Stappia indica: one gene and its partner. The protein of the gene in region 1 binds, or shares a complex with, the protein of each later gene. Links are inferred from orthologs where the notes say so. Each region holds a gene or a part of one and is shown on either strand. Other genes may lie near its edges.

What was found.
Region 2: the proteins of ccmB (region 1) and ccmE are in contact, whole or in part, in a solved structure (PDB 8CE8), measured with the Escherichia coli proteins. The link is inferred for Stappia indica from one-to-one orthologs.

The regions. Positions count from the first base shown.
Region 1 is NZ_CP046908.1:2,424,645-2,431,847, reverse strand. Bases 1-2,874 are described here. They hold ccmB (heme exporter protein CcmB), read right to left. Parts: upstream 1,846-2,874; coding sequence 1,156-1,845; downstream 1-1,155. Other genes in these bases: ccmA (heme ABC exporter ATP-binding protein CcmA), read right to left, coding at 1,842-2,492; GH266_RS11350 (heme ABC transporter permease), read right to left, coding at 331-1,089; ccmD (heme exporter protein CcmD), read right to left, coding at 140-334; GH266_RS11360 (DsbE family thiol:disulfide interchange protein), read right to left, coding at 1-143. Outside these bases: aconitate hydratase AcnA, read left to right, coding at 2,886-5,636; GH266_RS11330 (ATP-dependent carboxylate-amine ligase), read right to left, coding at 6,213-7,203. UniProt on the Escherichia coli protein: Required for the export of heme to the periplasm for the biogenesis of c-type cytochromes.
Region 2 is NZ_CP046908.1:4,652,455-4,659,550, forward strand. Bases 2,135-4,901 are described here. They hold ccmE (cytochrome c maturation protein CcmE), read left to right. Parts: upstream 2,135-3,182; coding sequence 3,183-3,620; downstream 3,621-4,901. Other genes in these bases: ccmI (c-type cytochrome biogenesis protein CcmI), read left to right, coding at 2,135-3,139; GH266_RS21415 (heme lyase CcmF/NrfE family subunit), read left to right, coding at 3,683-4,901. In the rest of the region: GH266_RS21395 (RT0821/Lpp0805 family surface protein), read left to right, coding at 1-284; GH266_RS21400 (hypothetical protein), read left to right, coding at 438-1,853; more of ccmI, read left to right, coding at 1,976-2,134; more of GH266_RS21415, read left to right, coding at 4,902-5,671; GH266_RS21420 (cytochrome c-type biogenesis protein), read left to right, coding at 5,671-6,165; GH266_RS21425 (bifunctional alpha/beta hydrolase/OsmC family protein), read left to right, coding at 6,262-7,096. UniProt on the Escherichia coli protein: Heme chaperone required for the biogenesis of c-type cytochromes. Transiently binds heme delivered by CcmC and transfers the heme to apo-cytochromes in a process facilitated by CcmF and CcmH.

The sequences.
Region 1 (7,203 bases):
CTGAGCAGCTGGATCAGGAACAGCACGGCGAGCAGGCCGAAGACGATGAGCGGCAGCAAGGCCAGCAAGGGCACGCGGCGGCGCGGGGGGGCGCCGTCCGGCTGGCCGCCGGTTTCGGTCCTGGTTTCCAGTTCGGTGCTCATCCGCGCTCTCCGGAGGCAGTCGCGTTCGAACGGCGGCGCACGCCGTCCGCCTCCAGCTTCGCCAGTGCGGCGGTGAGGGTCCTGCGGTCGGCGGCGAGCCAGGCGAACAGGCCGACGATGGTCGCCAGCGTGATCGCGTAGCAGGCGAGGATGAAGCCCGCATGGGCTCCGAGGTCGAGAAGCTCGGTCATTCGGCGGCCTGTGGTCGTGCCGCGGCGACGCGGGTGCTGGCGGCGCCGAGCTGCAGCGTGCGCAGGCGGCGGCGCAGGATCTCGTTGCGCATCGCCATCAGGTGCATGACGAGGAACAGAAGGGTGAAGGCGAGCGCCATCGTCAGCAGCGGCCAGAGGATCGTCGGATGGATGGTCGGGCCGTCGAGCCGCATCACGCTGGCCGGCTGGTGCAGCGTGTTCCACCAGTCGACGGAGAACTTGATGATCGGCAGGTTGACCGCGCCCACCAGGGTGAGGACCGCCGCCGCCTTGCCGGCGCGGATCGGGTCTTCCATCGTCCGCCACAGGGCGATCAGCCCCAGATACATGACGAAGAGCACGAGGACCGAGGTCAGGCGCGCGTCCCAGACCCAGTAAGTGCCCCACATCGGCTTGCCCCAGAGCGAGCCGGTGACCAGCGACAGGAAGGTGAAGGCCGCGCCGATGGGGGCGGCGGCGCGTGCCGAGACGTCGGCGAGCGGATGCTTCCACACCAGGGTGCCGAGCGCGGAGATCGCCATGATCGAGTAGCACATCATGGCGAGCCAGGCGGCCGGCACATGCAGGAACATGATCTTGACCGTGGCACCCTGTTGGTAGTCGTCGGGCGCGACGAAGAAGGTCATGTAGAGCCCGGCGGCGAAGGCGAGCGCGCAGGCGCCTCCCAGCCACGGCAGAAGCCGGCCGGAGAACGACATGAAGCGCGTCGGGTTGGCAAGATCCATCAATCCCATGGAACTGTTCTAGTGTCGCTGGAGCCTGCTTTCAATCGGGGAGAATGCGACACCTTTGCGTGTCCCTCAGTCGGCGGAGAAGCGCAGGCCTGCCGCAGCGGCAAAGGGGCCGACCACGGCGGTGATCAGCGTGACCGCGCAGAGATAGAGAAACGGCGCCAGGAAGGGGGCCGGGTCGCTCACCGCCGCCCCGGACGCGCTGACCCCGAAGATCAGCACGGGTATCGAGAAGGGCACCACGAGCACGGCCAGCAGCAGCCCGCCGCGGCGAAGGCTGACGGTCAGCGCCGCGCCGACCGCGCCGATCAGCGTCAGGGCCGGGGTGCCGACGGCCAGCGTCAGCGTCACCGCGCCGATGGCCAGCGGCTCCAGGTTGAGGAAGATCGCCAGAACCGGGGCGGCGGCGACCAGCGGCAGGCAGGTGCCGGCCCAATGAGCGAGGCACTTGATCAGCACGACGATCTCCAGCGGCCGGCCGGCCATCAGCACGAGGTCGAGCGATCCGTCGTCGCGGTCGGCCTGGAACAGGCGGTCGAGGCCGAGCAGCGTGGCGAGCAGGGCGCCGATCCACAGCACGGCCGGGCCGATGCGGGCGAGCAGGTTGAGATCCGGTCCGACGCCGAAGGGAATGACCGTGACGACGGCCAGGAAGAACAGCACGCCGATCAGCGCGCCGCCGCCCGAGCGCAGCGACAGGCGCAGCTCGCGGGAGAACAGGGCGGCGACCCAGCCGCGCGGGCGGTCGGCCGCGGTCATGCCGGGATTTCCGTGTCGGCGGGCTCGGGAGCCTCGAGATGCAGCCTCAGCAAGCCGTCGAGGCCGAGCGCCTGGTGGGTGGCGGCGAGAATGATGCCGCCGCCGGCGACATGGTCGCGCATCAGCTCGGTCAGCTGCGCCTCCGAGGCGGCGTCGAGCGCGGCGGTCGGCTCGTCGAGCAGCCAGACGGGACGCGGGATGGTCAGCAGCCGGGCGAGCGCCAGACGGCGGCGCTGGCCGGCGGACAGATAGGCGGCCGGCAGGTCGGCGGTGTGGCCGATGCCGAGCAGGTCGAGCGCCGCCTGCGGAGAACGCGGGGAAAGACCGCCGAGCGCCGGCAGCCCGGCCAGGAAGTCGCGCCAGAAGGCAAGGTTCTCGATGACCGAGAGGGCCGGCTTCACCGCGTCGAGATGGCCGGCATAGTGGCAATGCTCGAAAGGCTCGGCCTCCGCCTCGCCGCCCTCGACGCGGACCGTGCCCTCGGCCGGCGGCACCAGGCCCGCCAGCACGCGCAGCAGGCTCGACTTGCCGACGCCGTTCGGTCCGGTGACGGCCATCGCCTCGCCGCTCGAGACCGCGAGCGAGAGGCCTGCGAAGACCCTGCGGCCTCCGCGGTCGCAGGCAAGCTGTTCGGCAAGAAGACGCATCGGCCCCGGATCTGCTGCGCGCGCCGGGCCGGTCATGGCCGGCAGCGGCGGTTTTCGTGCCCGCACGGATGGTCCGCCCGGCAGGACGAGGCATGGCATGCAGGCCGGCGGCGATCAAGCGGCAATGCGTCGCTGCCGGCGCGCCTGCCGGCCGCGCGACCTCGCCATAATGACGAGACGGCTCGCGCCGCTAACCGCTGGCCCCGCGCGCCGAAATTCGCTATACGGGCGCCAACCCGCACGCGGCGCACCCAGGTGCCCGCAGACGCGAGACGGCAAACCCGGCCGGCGGCGTATCCCAAGACGACGCTTTCCGCCGGGGATGCGCATTCGTTGGGTGCCAGGCGGCCATGGGGCCGCATCCGCCCGAGGACAACAAGGGGACCGCCAGCCGTGACCAAATCACTCGACAGTTTCAAGGCCAGGAAGACGCTCCAGGTCGGTGACAAGACCTACACCTATTTCTCCCTCCCCGAGGCGGAGAAGAACGGGCTGGAGGGCGTGTCCAGGCTCCCCTATTCGCTGAAGGTCGTGCTGGAGAACCTCCTGCGCTTCGAGGACAACCGCACCGTGACCGCGGACGACATCCGCGCCGTCGCCAAGTGGCTGGTGACCCGCACCTCCGAGCACGAGATCTCCTACCGTCCGGCGCGCGTGCTCATGCAGGACTTCACCGGCGTTCCGGCCGTGGTGGACCTTGCCGCGATGCGCGATGCGGCCGTGAAGCTCGGCGGCGACCCGAAGAAGGTCAACCCGCTGGTGCCGGTCGACCTGGTCATCGACCACTCGGTGATGATCGACTATTTCGGCACCCAGGACGCCTTCACCAAGAATGTCGAGCTGGAATACGAGCGCAACGGCGAGCGCTACGAGTTCCTGCGCTGGGGCCAGTCGGCCTTCGACAATTTCCGCGCCGTGCCGCCGGGAACCGGCATCTGCCACCAGGTCAACCTTGAGTATCTCGGCCAGACCGTGTGGACCAAGGACGAGGACGGCGAGACGCTCGCCTATCCGGACACGCTGGTGGGCACCGACAGCCACACGACGATGGTCAACGGCATGGCCGTTCTGGGCTGGGGCGTCGGCGGCATCGAGGCCGAGGCGGCCATGCTCGGCCAGCCGATCTCCATGCTGATCCCCGAGGTCGTCGGCTTCAAGCTGACCGGCAAGCTCAGCGAGGGCATCACCGCCACCGACCTGGTGCTGCGCGTCGTCGAGATGCTGCGCAAGAAGGGCGTGGTCGGCAAGTTCGTGGAGTTCTACGGCCCGGGCCTCGACAACCTGAGCCTCGAGGACGCCGCGACCATCGCCAACATGGCGCCGGAATACGGCGCGACCTGCGGCTTCTTCCCGGTCGACGAGGACACGCTGGAATACCTGCGTTCGACGGGCCGCGATCCCGAGCGGGTCGCCCTGGTCGAGGCCTATGCCAAGGCGCAGGGCATGTTCCGCACCTCCGACACGGCCGAGCCGATCTTCACCGACACGCTGGAGCTCGACATCTCCACCGTCGTGCCTTCGCTCGCCGGCCCCAAGCGCCCGCAGGACCGCGTCGCGCTCGACGAGGCGGCCGAGAAGTTCGTCGCCGCGCTGCGCGAGATCAAGGGCGGCGGCAAGGATCCGTCCACCCTTCCGGGCTCGACCGGCGAATCGCGCTTTGTCGACGAAGGTGCCACCGGCGTCACCGGCCAGGCCCGCCAGCGCTATGACGTCAACGGCAAGACCCATGGTCTGGCCGACGGCGACGTGGTGATCGCGGCGATCACCTCCTGCACCAACACGTCGAACCCCTCGGTGCTGATCGGTGCCGGCCTCGTCGCCCGCAACGCGCTGAAGAAGGGCCTGAAGGTCAAGCCGTGGGTGAAGACCTCGCTGGCTCCCGGTTCGCAGGTGGTCACCGACTACCTGAAGAAGGCCGGCGTGCAGGACGATCTCGACGCGCTGGGCTTCAACCTGGCCGGCTATGGCTGCACCACCTGTATCGGCAATTCCGGTCCGCTGGACCCGGCGATTTCCGAGGCGGTCAACGAGAACGACCTGGTGGTCTGTTCGGTGCTGTCGGGCAACCGCAACTTCGAGGGCCGCGTCAATCCGGACGTGCGGGCGAACTACCTCGCCTCGCCGCCGCTGGTCGTCGCCTATGCGCTCGCCGGCTCCATGTTCATCAACGTCGCGGAAGATCCGCTCGGCGAGGACCAGGACGGCAACCCGGTCTACCTGAAGGACATCTGGCCGACCAACCAGGAGATCACCGACCTGATCCGCTCCTCGATCACCGAGGAGATGTTCCGCGAGCGCTATTCGGACGTCTTCAAGGGCGACGAGCACTGGCAGGGGATCAAGGTCGAGGGCGGCATGACCTACAAGTGGCCGATGAACTCGACCTATGTGGCCAACCCGCCCTATTTCGAAGACATGACCATGGAGCCGAAGCCGCTCGAGGACATCGAGAGCGCGGCGGTCCTGGGCCTGTTCCTCGATTCCATCACCACCGACCACATCTCGCCGGCCGGCTCGATCAAGGCGGAGGCGCCTGCCGGCGTCTATCTGCTCGAGCACCAGGTCGCCAAGAAGGACTTCAACTCCTACGGCGCCCGTCGCGGCAACCACCATGTGATGATGCGCGGCACCTTCGCCAACATCCGCATCAAGAACCAGATGGTGCCGGGCGTCGAAGGCGGCGTCACCATGAAGGACGGCGAGCAGAAGTGGATCTACGACGCGGCGATGGACTACAAGGAGGCGGGCACGCCGCTCGTCATCTTCGCCGGCAAGGAATACGGCACGGGCTCGTCGCGCGACTGGGCTGCCAAGGGCACCCGCCTGCTCGGCGTGCGCGCCGTGATCGCCCAGTCGTTCGAGCGTATCCACCGCTCCAACCTGGTCGGCATGGGCGTGCTGCCCTTCACCTTCAAGGACGGCGAGAGCTGGCAGTCGCACGGCATCACCGGCGCCGAGAAGGTGACGATCAAGGGCGTCACCGACCTGAAGCCGCGCCAGATGGTCGACATGCTGGTCGAGTTCGCCGACGGCACGACCAAGACCATCGAGGTGCTGTGCCGCATCGACACCGAGGACGAGCTGGAATACGTCCGCGCCGGCGGCATCCTGCATTACGTGCTGCGCAACCTCGTCACGTCTTGATTTGGAGACCGCGCTCCGGCTCGCCAGAGCGCGTCCGGACACTGCGATACGAAAAAGAAGGGCCGGCATTCGCTGGCCCTTTTGCTTTTGGGGAAACCGATGCCTGTCCCCGCGTCCTCCCGGAGGGCGCGTCAGCGCCGAGCCGGGATCGGGGAGGTCCGGGCGGTTATGGAGTACCGGAAGGCTTTCGGCTCGTCGGTCCCGGGTCGCGCTTCGCTTGCCCGGGAAGACGCGGGGGAGGGCTGTGCTTGCGTGAGGCGGGACGGCCCTGGCCACCCCCTCCGCTGTCACGCCTGCGCAGGCAGGCGTCCAGTATCCGCTGGGGCGAATGATGGCACGCAGGCAGCAACCTCCGGCCTTGCGGCGGCAACCTTGCGGCCTGAGCCGAACCGTTCGGGGTTACTGGTTCCCGGTCTTCGGCTGCGCCGAAACCGGGACGACACTCTGTGGGCGGGGCGGGCGGTGTGCTTTCCCCGCCGACTTGCCAAAGATCGTCGCCCTCTTCAAAGCCGGACCGGGACGCCAGCTCGACACCATGAGGTGATGACGTTCATGGCAGGGAAGGCGGAAAAGCCCTCAGGACGCCAGCAGCGCGTCCAGCAGGTCGGCGTAGATCGCCTCGACGCGGGCGGCGGCCTGCGGGCCCATGCGGTGGAAATAGGCAAGGCCGGGGGCGGCATTGACCTCCAGAACCACCGGCGGCGCACCGGGCGCGGCGAGCAGGTCGACGCCGGCAAAGCGCAGGCCGAGCGCCGCGGCGGCGCGGATCGCGGCATCAGCGGCGGCGGGATTGAGCGTGTCGGTGATGTCGCTGGCGCTGCCGCCGGTCGACAGGTTGGCATTGGCCAGCAGGGCGATGGTCGCGCCTTTTTCCGCGATGCTGTCCGGCGTGAAGCCCGAGGCGGCGAGCTCGCTGAGAATGCGGGGGTCGTCGGCGGCGATGCGCGCGCCCTTGCCGTCGCTGGCGAACTCCGCAAGCCGAGCGGCGATCAGCGCGGAAAGCGGGCTGGCGCCGTCGCCTGTGACCGACAGCGGGCGACGCGCGAAGGCGGCCTTGACCCTGCCGTCGAGCACGACGACGCGCAGGTCCTCGCCGGCGACCGCCTGCTGCACCAGCACCCGGTCGTGCAGCGCCAGCAGCGCATCGAGGGCAAGGTCGAGGCCGGCGGCATCGCCGACGCGGGTCACCCCGTCGCCCTCCGATCCCTCGTTCGGCTTGGCGAAAAGGGGATAGCCGACCTCCTCGGCGAAGGCATGCGCGGCCGCGCGGTCCGGCAGGCGGGCGGCGACTAACGGGTTCTTGAGGGAAAGCTGGACGGTGCGGCGCGGCCCGTGCAGCAGCACGCCGCGCGGGGTCGCGAGCCCGGCGGCCGCCAGGAAGCGGCCGGCATAGTCCTTGTCGCGGGCAAGGGCGGCAGCGCCCGCCCGGTTGATGTCGAAATGGGTGCCCTTGAAGAAATGCCGGCGGCCAACCGCATCGATCACCGCCCCGGCATAGCCGTAGAGCGGTTCGGTCTCGATGCGCGCGCCGCGCTGGGCGGCGAGGCGCTCGAGGATCTCGACAAAG
Region 2 (7,096 bases), 2.2 Mb from region 1 along the record:
ACCTGCTGCGCTCCGAAGCCGGGCAGGGGCTGGAAGTTTCCGACCGCAGGGCCGCGGCAACGGCGCTGCGCGGTGCGCTGGGCACCAACCGCACCGGCGAGACCGTGCAGTGGCAGAACCGCAGCTCCGGCACCAGCGGCCGGGTCGTGACCGGTCCCAGCTACCAGGTGAACAACATCCTGTGCCGCGACTACACCCATGTTGTGACGGTCGAGGGCGTGGAGCGCTCCATGCGCGGCGCCGCCTGCCGCAGCGGCGAGGGCGGCTGGCTGCCGATCACCTGATCGAGCGGGCCCGGGAAAAAGCGTGCAGACGCGGCGTCCCGCGCCCTTTCCGACACGGCCTGCGAAGCCGGTTACGGACCATCGCCAAGATTCAATTAATCATTTTCTGAAACCATCCGCCAACGATCCCAGAACTCGTTCGAGCGCGGACTGATGCCTGACCGGCGCCTTTTGACGGAAAAGATCCGATCCTATCTGCAGGCCCTGTCGCCCCGTGCTGTGCAGACCCTTTTGCGTGGCCTGGAGGGCGCGCGTGCGCGCGGATCCGACGATCCCCATCTCGACCTGATTCTCGATGCCTGCCTCAGCGCGGTGCGGCCCGACACCGGCATCGTGCTCGACGCCGAGCCGCGCGAGAACTGGCTGCAGCGCCTGTTCTTCGCGCCGGTCGAGGACATGCTGGTGACCGAGATGCTGCCCAGCAAGGAGCGCGGCCGGATCACCCGCTCGAGCCTGCCGCAGATCTGGACCTGGATCTCCCGCGACATCGCGCCCGACCGGGTGAGCGTGGCGCTGCAGATCAGCCGCCGCCTGGAGACCGAGCCCGACGACGTGATCGAGCAGGCCGTCTCGCTCCGCCGCAACGTGCTTGCTCCGATGGAAAAGGCTCTGGCGGAGGCGCATGCGGACGACCGTGCGCACCAGAAGTTGAGCATGCTGGTGGGGGGCGAGCGGGCGCTGCGCGACGTGGAGGACCTCGTCGCCGCCTTCCGGGAGGGCGCCTGGCTGGAGGCCCTGCGCGAAAGCCTGCCGGAACGGCTGACGGAATGGGACTTCAAGCCGGGCAGCCCGTCGCTGACCCGCATCAAGGCGGTGACCGACCGGCACGGCGAGGAGCGGGCGCTGATCGCCTCGATCGTACTGGACCGGGTGGAGGCGCCCGAATCGATGCTGTCGCTCGCCGCGGCGCTCGCCGGCTCCATGTCGATCCGCAAGATCGCCGAGAGCAGCTATTCCGTCTTCGCCGAGATGGCCCTGTCCGAAGTCGAGCGCTATGCCGGCATCGCCTGCGGCGATTGCACCAACCTGAAGCTGTCCGGCGCCATCGACGCCTATACCCGCATCGTCAAGGTGCTCGACCGCCAGTTCGACCTGATGGAAAAGCCGGCCTGGCACAAGCGGGTCGCCGAGACGCGGCGGCAACTGTCGGCGCTGGTGGCGCGGGAGCTGGAAGCGGCGACCGGCAGCATCCGCCGGCTGCTGGTGGTGCCGAAGGTCGCGCCCGGCACCGAGCCGGAGGTGGACGTGGTGCTGCTGGAGGAAGCGCATCGCGGCATCATGCTGGTCAACAAGATGCGCGATGCGGCGGAGAACCTTGCCGTCAACGAGATCACCGCCCGCACCCGCCACGCGCTGGACCAGTCGCTCGACATCAAGACCCGCTCGTTGCTGGCCTCGCTGGCTGCCGCACGCGAGGACGAGCGCAAGGCACACCTGCTGACCGTCGATATCGCCATCGACCTGTGCGAGGCGTTCTACGGCAAGGATTATGCCGACCAGCTGCGGCGCAGCCGCAAGGCCGCGCTGACGCCCAAGCCCAAGCAGGAGATCCGGCAGGCGGCCTCCTGAGGACGCTGCCGGGGACGGGGCGGCGGCTGACGCTTTCGTGAAGCGGCAACGGGCGCCGCGACCGCCTGTCACAGGCCGCAAATACTTGCGGAAATGCGCGAGGCACGGTCTATATCCCCTTCATGACGCTCTGGATCGCCTTTTCCCTGCTCACCGTGCTGGCGGCGCTGGCCGTGCTCGTTCCGCTCGCCCGTGCAGGACGCGGTGCCGCAATGGCTGCCGCCCTGCATGACGCCGAGGTCTACAAGTCGCAGCTCGCTGAGGTCGAGCGCGATCTCGACCGCGGCCTGATCTCGCAGGAAGCGGCGCAGGCTGCGCGCACCGAGATCGCCCGCCGGCTGATCGCGGCCGACCGCGAAGCGCAGCGCGGCAGCGGAACGGCGCCTGCCGCCGCGGAGGATGCCGCCAAGGGCGGCGCCGCCCGGCTGCGTCTGGTTCAGGCGGCCGCGCTCGTCATGGTGCCGCTGGGCGCCGTCGGGGCCTATATCGCCTACGGTTCCCCCGATCTTCCCGATCTGCCGCTGTCGGCCCGGCTCGAGGCGCCTGCCCAGGGCCGCTCGCTGCCCGATCTGGTGGCGCGCGTCGAGCGGCATCTGGCCGACAATCCCGAGGACGGGCGCGGCTGGGACGTGGTGGCGCCGGTCTATATGCGCATGGGCCGGCCGCAGGACGCTGCCGCCGCCTATGCCAGGGCCATCCGCCTGCTGGGCTCGGACGTGCGGCGCGAGACCGACCGGGGCGAGGCGCTGGTCGTCGCCAACAACGGCATCGTCAGCGCCGAGGCGCATGCGGCCTTCGAACGGGCGGTGGCGATGGATGCGCAGGCGGTGAAGCCGCGCTTCTTCCTGGCGCTGGCGCTGACCCAGGAAAACCGCAAGGACGAGGCGATCGCCGCCTGGCAGTCGCTGCTGGCCGATGCGCAGGGCGGCGAGGCCTGGGCCGAGGCCGTGCGCATGGAATTGGCCAAGCTCGGCGTCGAGGCGCCGGCACCGGCCGCAGCCGATGTGGCCGGACCGTCTCGCGAAGAGATCGAGGCCGCGCAAGAGTTGAGCACCGACGACCGCCAGCAGATGATCCGCTCGATGGTCGACGGGCTGGACGCGCGCCTTGCCGCCGATGGCGGAAGCGCGCAGGAATGGATGCAGTTGATGCGCGCCCTGGACGTGCTGGGCGAGCGCGAGCGTTTGCGCCAGGTCATTGCGCGCGCCGGCGAGGCGCTGAAGGATGACCCGGCCGCGGTCGCGGGCATTCGGCAGCTGGCGAGCGAACTGGGCGAAGGCTCGTAAGCGGCACAAACTGGTGGGCAGCGACGGGAACGGACGAAGCAAGATGACCCGCAAGCAAAGACGCATGACGATGATCGCAGCCGCCGGCGGCGTGCTCGCCGTTGCGGTCGGGCTGATCCTGGTGGCGCTGAACGATCAGATCGTCTTCTTCCAGAGCCCCAGCGACATCGTCGGCAAGCAGCTGCCGGACGGACAGCGCATCCGCCTCGGCGGTCTCGTCGAGGAAGGCAGCGTCGAGCGCGGCGCCAATGCCGAGGTGCGTTTTGCCGTGACCGACACGGTGGAAAGCGTCAAGGTCGTCTATGTCGGCCTGCTGCCGGACCTGTTCCGCGAGGGGCAGGGCGTCGTCACCGAAGGCGTGATGAAGGGCGACGGCTGGTTCCACGCCGACAATGTGCTGGCCAAGCACGACGAGAACTACATGCCCAAGGAAGTCGCCGAAGCCCTCAAGGGCAAGGGCGTCTGGCAGGGCAAGGAATAGCCGGCAGCGATCCGGCCGCGCGCGGGCCCTCCGGCCTGCCGATTTGAGGGAGACGATCCGGTATGATCATCGAGATCGGCCATTTCGCGCTGATTCTGGCCTTCGTTCTGTCCGTGCTGCAGAGCGTCGTGCCGGTCTGGGGCGCGGTCAAGAGCGACCGCCGGCTGATGGCGGTGGCGCCGCCCGTCGCAGGCATGCAGTTCCTGCTCGTCGGCATCGCCTTCGCGGCCCTGATGCAGGCCTACATGGTCTCCGACTTCTCGGTCGTGAACGTGATCGAGAACTCCCATTCGGCCAAGCCCACCCTCTACAAGATCACCGGCGTGTGGGGCAATCACGAGGGCTCGCTGCTCCTGTGGGTGCTGATCCTGGTGCTGTTCGGCGCACTGGTCGCCGCCTTCGGCCGCAACATCCCGATGGAGCTCAAGGCCGCGACGCTGGGCGTGCAGGGCTGGGTGACGGCCGCCTTCCTGCTGTTCATGCTGTCGACGTCCAACCCGTTCGTGCGCGCATCGCCGGCGCCGTTGGAGGGCAACGACCTCAACCCGATCCTCCAGGATGTAGGCCTCGCGATCCATCCGCCGTTGCTCTATGTGGGCTATGTCGGCTTCTCCATCGTCTTCTCCTTTGCCATCGCCGCGCTGATCCTCGGCCGGGTCGATGCCGCCTGGGCCCGCTGGGTGCGGCCGTGGACGCTGCTGGCCTGGATGTTCCTGACGCTCGGCATCGCCATGGGCTCCTACTGGGCCTATTACGAGCTCGGCTGGGGCGGCTACTGGTTCTGGGATCCGGTCGAGAACGCCTCCTTCATGCCCTGGCTTGCCGGTACGGCGCTGCTGCACTCCGCCATCGTCATGGAAAAGCGCGGGGCGCTGAAGGTCTGGACGGTGCTGCTTGCCATCCTCACTTTCTCGCTGTCGCTGCTGGGCACCTTCCTGGTGCGCTCCGGCGTGCTGACCAGCGTGCATGCCTTCGCCACCGATCCGGCACGCGGCACCTTCATCCTCGGCATTCTCGTCCTGTTTATCGGCGGCTCGCTGGCGCTCTATGCCTGGCGCGCGCCGCTGCTGAAGCAGGGCGGCCTGTTCGCGCCGGTCAGCCGCGAGGGCGCGCTGGTGCTGAACAACCTGCTGCTGACGGTGGCGACCGCCGCCGTTCTGGTCGGCACGCTCTATCCCCTGGTGCTGGAGGTGCTGACGGGCGAGAAGATCTCGGTCGGGCCGCCCTTCTTCAACCTGACCTTCGGGCCGCTGATGATCCCGCTGCTGATGGCGATGCCGTTCGGGCCGTTCCTGGCCTGGAAGCGCGGCGATCTCGCCGCCGTCGGCCAGCGGCTCTACGCGGTCGCCGGCCTTGCGCTTGTCGCGATCCTGGTCAGCGCCTGGTGGCAGGGCACGGACCGGATCCTCGCCGCGCTCGGCGTCGGCCTTGCCGTCTGGGTGATCTGCGGTGCGGTGGCCGAGATCCTGTCGCGCGCCCGCTTCGGCGATGTCGGCCTGTCGACGGGTCTTGCCCGGCTCGGCGGCCTGCCGAAGTCTGCGTGGGGCACGGCGTTCGGTCACGCGGGCATCGGCCTGACGCTGCTCGGCGTCGTCGCCGTCTCCGCCTTCCAGGAAGAGAAGGTGCTGACCATCCGGCCGGGCGAAAGCGTGGAGATCGCCGATTACACGCTGAATTTCTCCGGACTGGCGCGGCGCACCGGCCCGAACTATGTCGACGATGTCGGCCATTTCGACATCTATCGCGGAGGCCGGCAGGTGGCCGTGGCCGATCCGGCCAAGCGCCTCTACACCGCGCGGCAGATGCCGACGACCGAGGCGGGCATCGTCACCTTCGGCCTGTCGCAGGTCTATGTCTCCATCGGCGAGGTGCATTCCGACGGCGGCGCCGACATCCGCCTCTATCACAAGCCGCTGGTGACCTTGATCTGGATCGGCTGCCTGGTGATGAGCTTCGGTGGCGTGCTGTCGCTGTTCGACCGCAGGCTGCGGGTCGGCGCACCGAAGCCGGCGCGCCGCAAGATGGCGGCTGCCGGGCAGGGAGGCGACTGATGATGCAGCTCCTGCGACGGCTGATCCTCGCGTTCGCCATGCTGGCCGCCGCCCTGCCGGCAGCCCATGCAGTGGCGCCCGACGAGGTGCTCGACGATCCGGCGCTGGAACACCGCGCCCGGGAACTGTCCGCCGAACTGCGCTGCATGGTCTGCCAGAACCAGTCGATCGACGACAGCGATGCGCCGCTGGCCAAGGACCTGCGCATCCTGGTGCGCGAACGGCTCGTCGCCGGCGACACCAACGCGGAGGTGGTCGACTTTCTGGTCGCCCGCTACGGCGAGTTCGTGCTGCTGAAGCCGCGCCTGTCGCTGCAGACGGTGGTGCTGTGGGGGCTGGCCCCGCTCGCCCTCGCCATCGGGCTGGTGGTGCTGTTTCTCGGCGCCAGGCGGCGCCGCGGGACCGCTTCGGTCGCCGCCAGCGGCGCGACGCGGCTGAGCGGCGAGGAGCAGGCCGAACTGGACCGGATCCTCTCCCGCGACAAGGAGGCGTGATCCGCTCCCGGTTTCGTGGTCTGTTGAGCGTCGGCGCGGGCTTCGAACGACACCCGCGTTCCGAACGACGAGAGCGCCCAACGAACGGAGAGCCGCATGCCCGCACAGCCAATCCGACTGACCTTCGAGGGCCATAACGGCGCGGAGCTCTCCGCCCGCCTCGACCTGCCCGCCGGGCCGGTGCGTGCCTATGCGCTGTTCGCCCACTGCTTCACCTGCTCCAAGGACGGGGCGGCGGGCCGGCGCATCGCCGAGGCGCTGACCGGCGAGGGCATCGCCGTTCTCCGGTTCGATTTCACCGGGCTCGGCGGTTCGGGCGGCGACTTTTCCTCCACCAATTTCTCCTCCAATGTGGAGGACCTCCTGAAGGCCGCAGCCTTCCTGCGCGAGACCCATGAGGCACCGAAGCTGCTGATCGGCCACTCCTTGGGCGGTGCCGCGATGCTGGCGGCCGCGCATGAGATTCCCGAGGCGCTTGCCGTCGCGACCATCGCAGCGCCGGCCGATGCCGATCACGTTCTCAAGAACTTCCATGGCGATCTGGAGCTTATCCGCGCGCAAGGGCGTGCGGATGTCGAGCTGGCGGGCCGGCGCTTCACCATCGAGAAGCAGTTCCTCGAGGATATCGCCGAGCAGAACGTGCGCGAGCGCGTCGCCCATCTTCACAAGGCGTTGCTGGTGCTGCATGCGCCGCGCGACGAGATCGTCGGCATCGACAACGCGACGCGGATCTTCGTGGCGGCAAAGCACCCCAAGAGCTTCGTGTCGCTCGACAGCGCCGACCATCTGCTGAACGACCCGGCCGATGCTGCCTATGCGGCGGGCGTCATCGCCGCCTGGGCCGCCCGCTATATCGGCAAGGCGCCCGAGGCGCCTTCAGAGACGGCGCAGGCCGAGGCGAAGGGCGTCGAGGTGAGCGAGACCGGGCTCG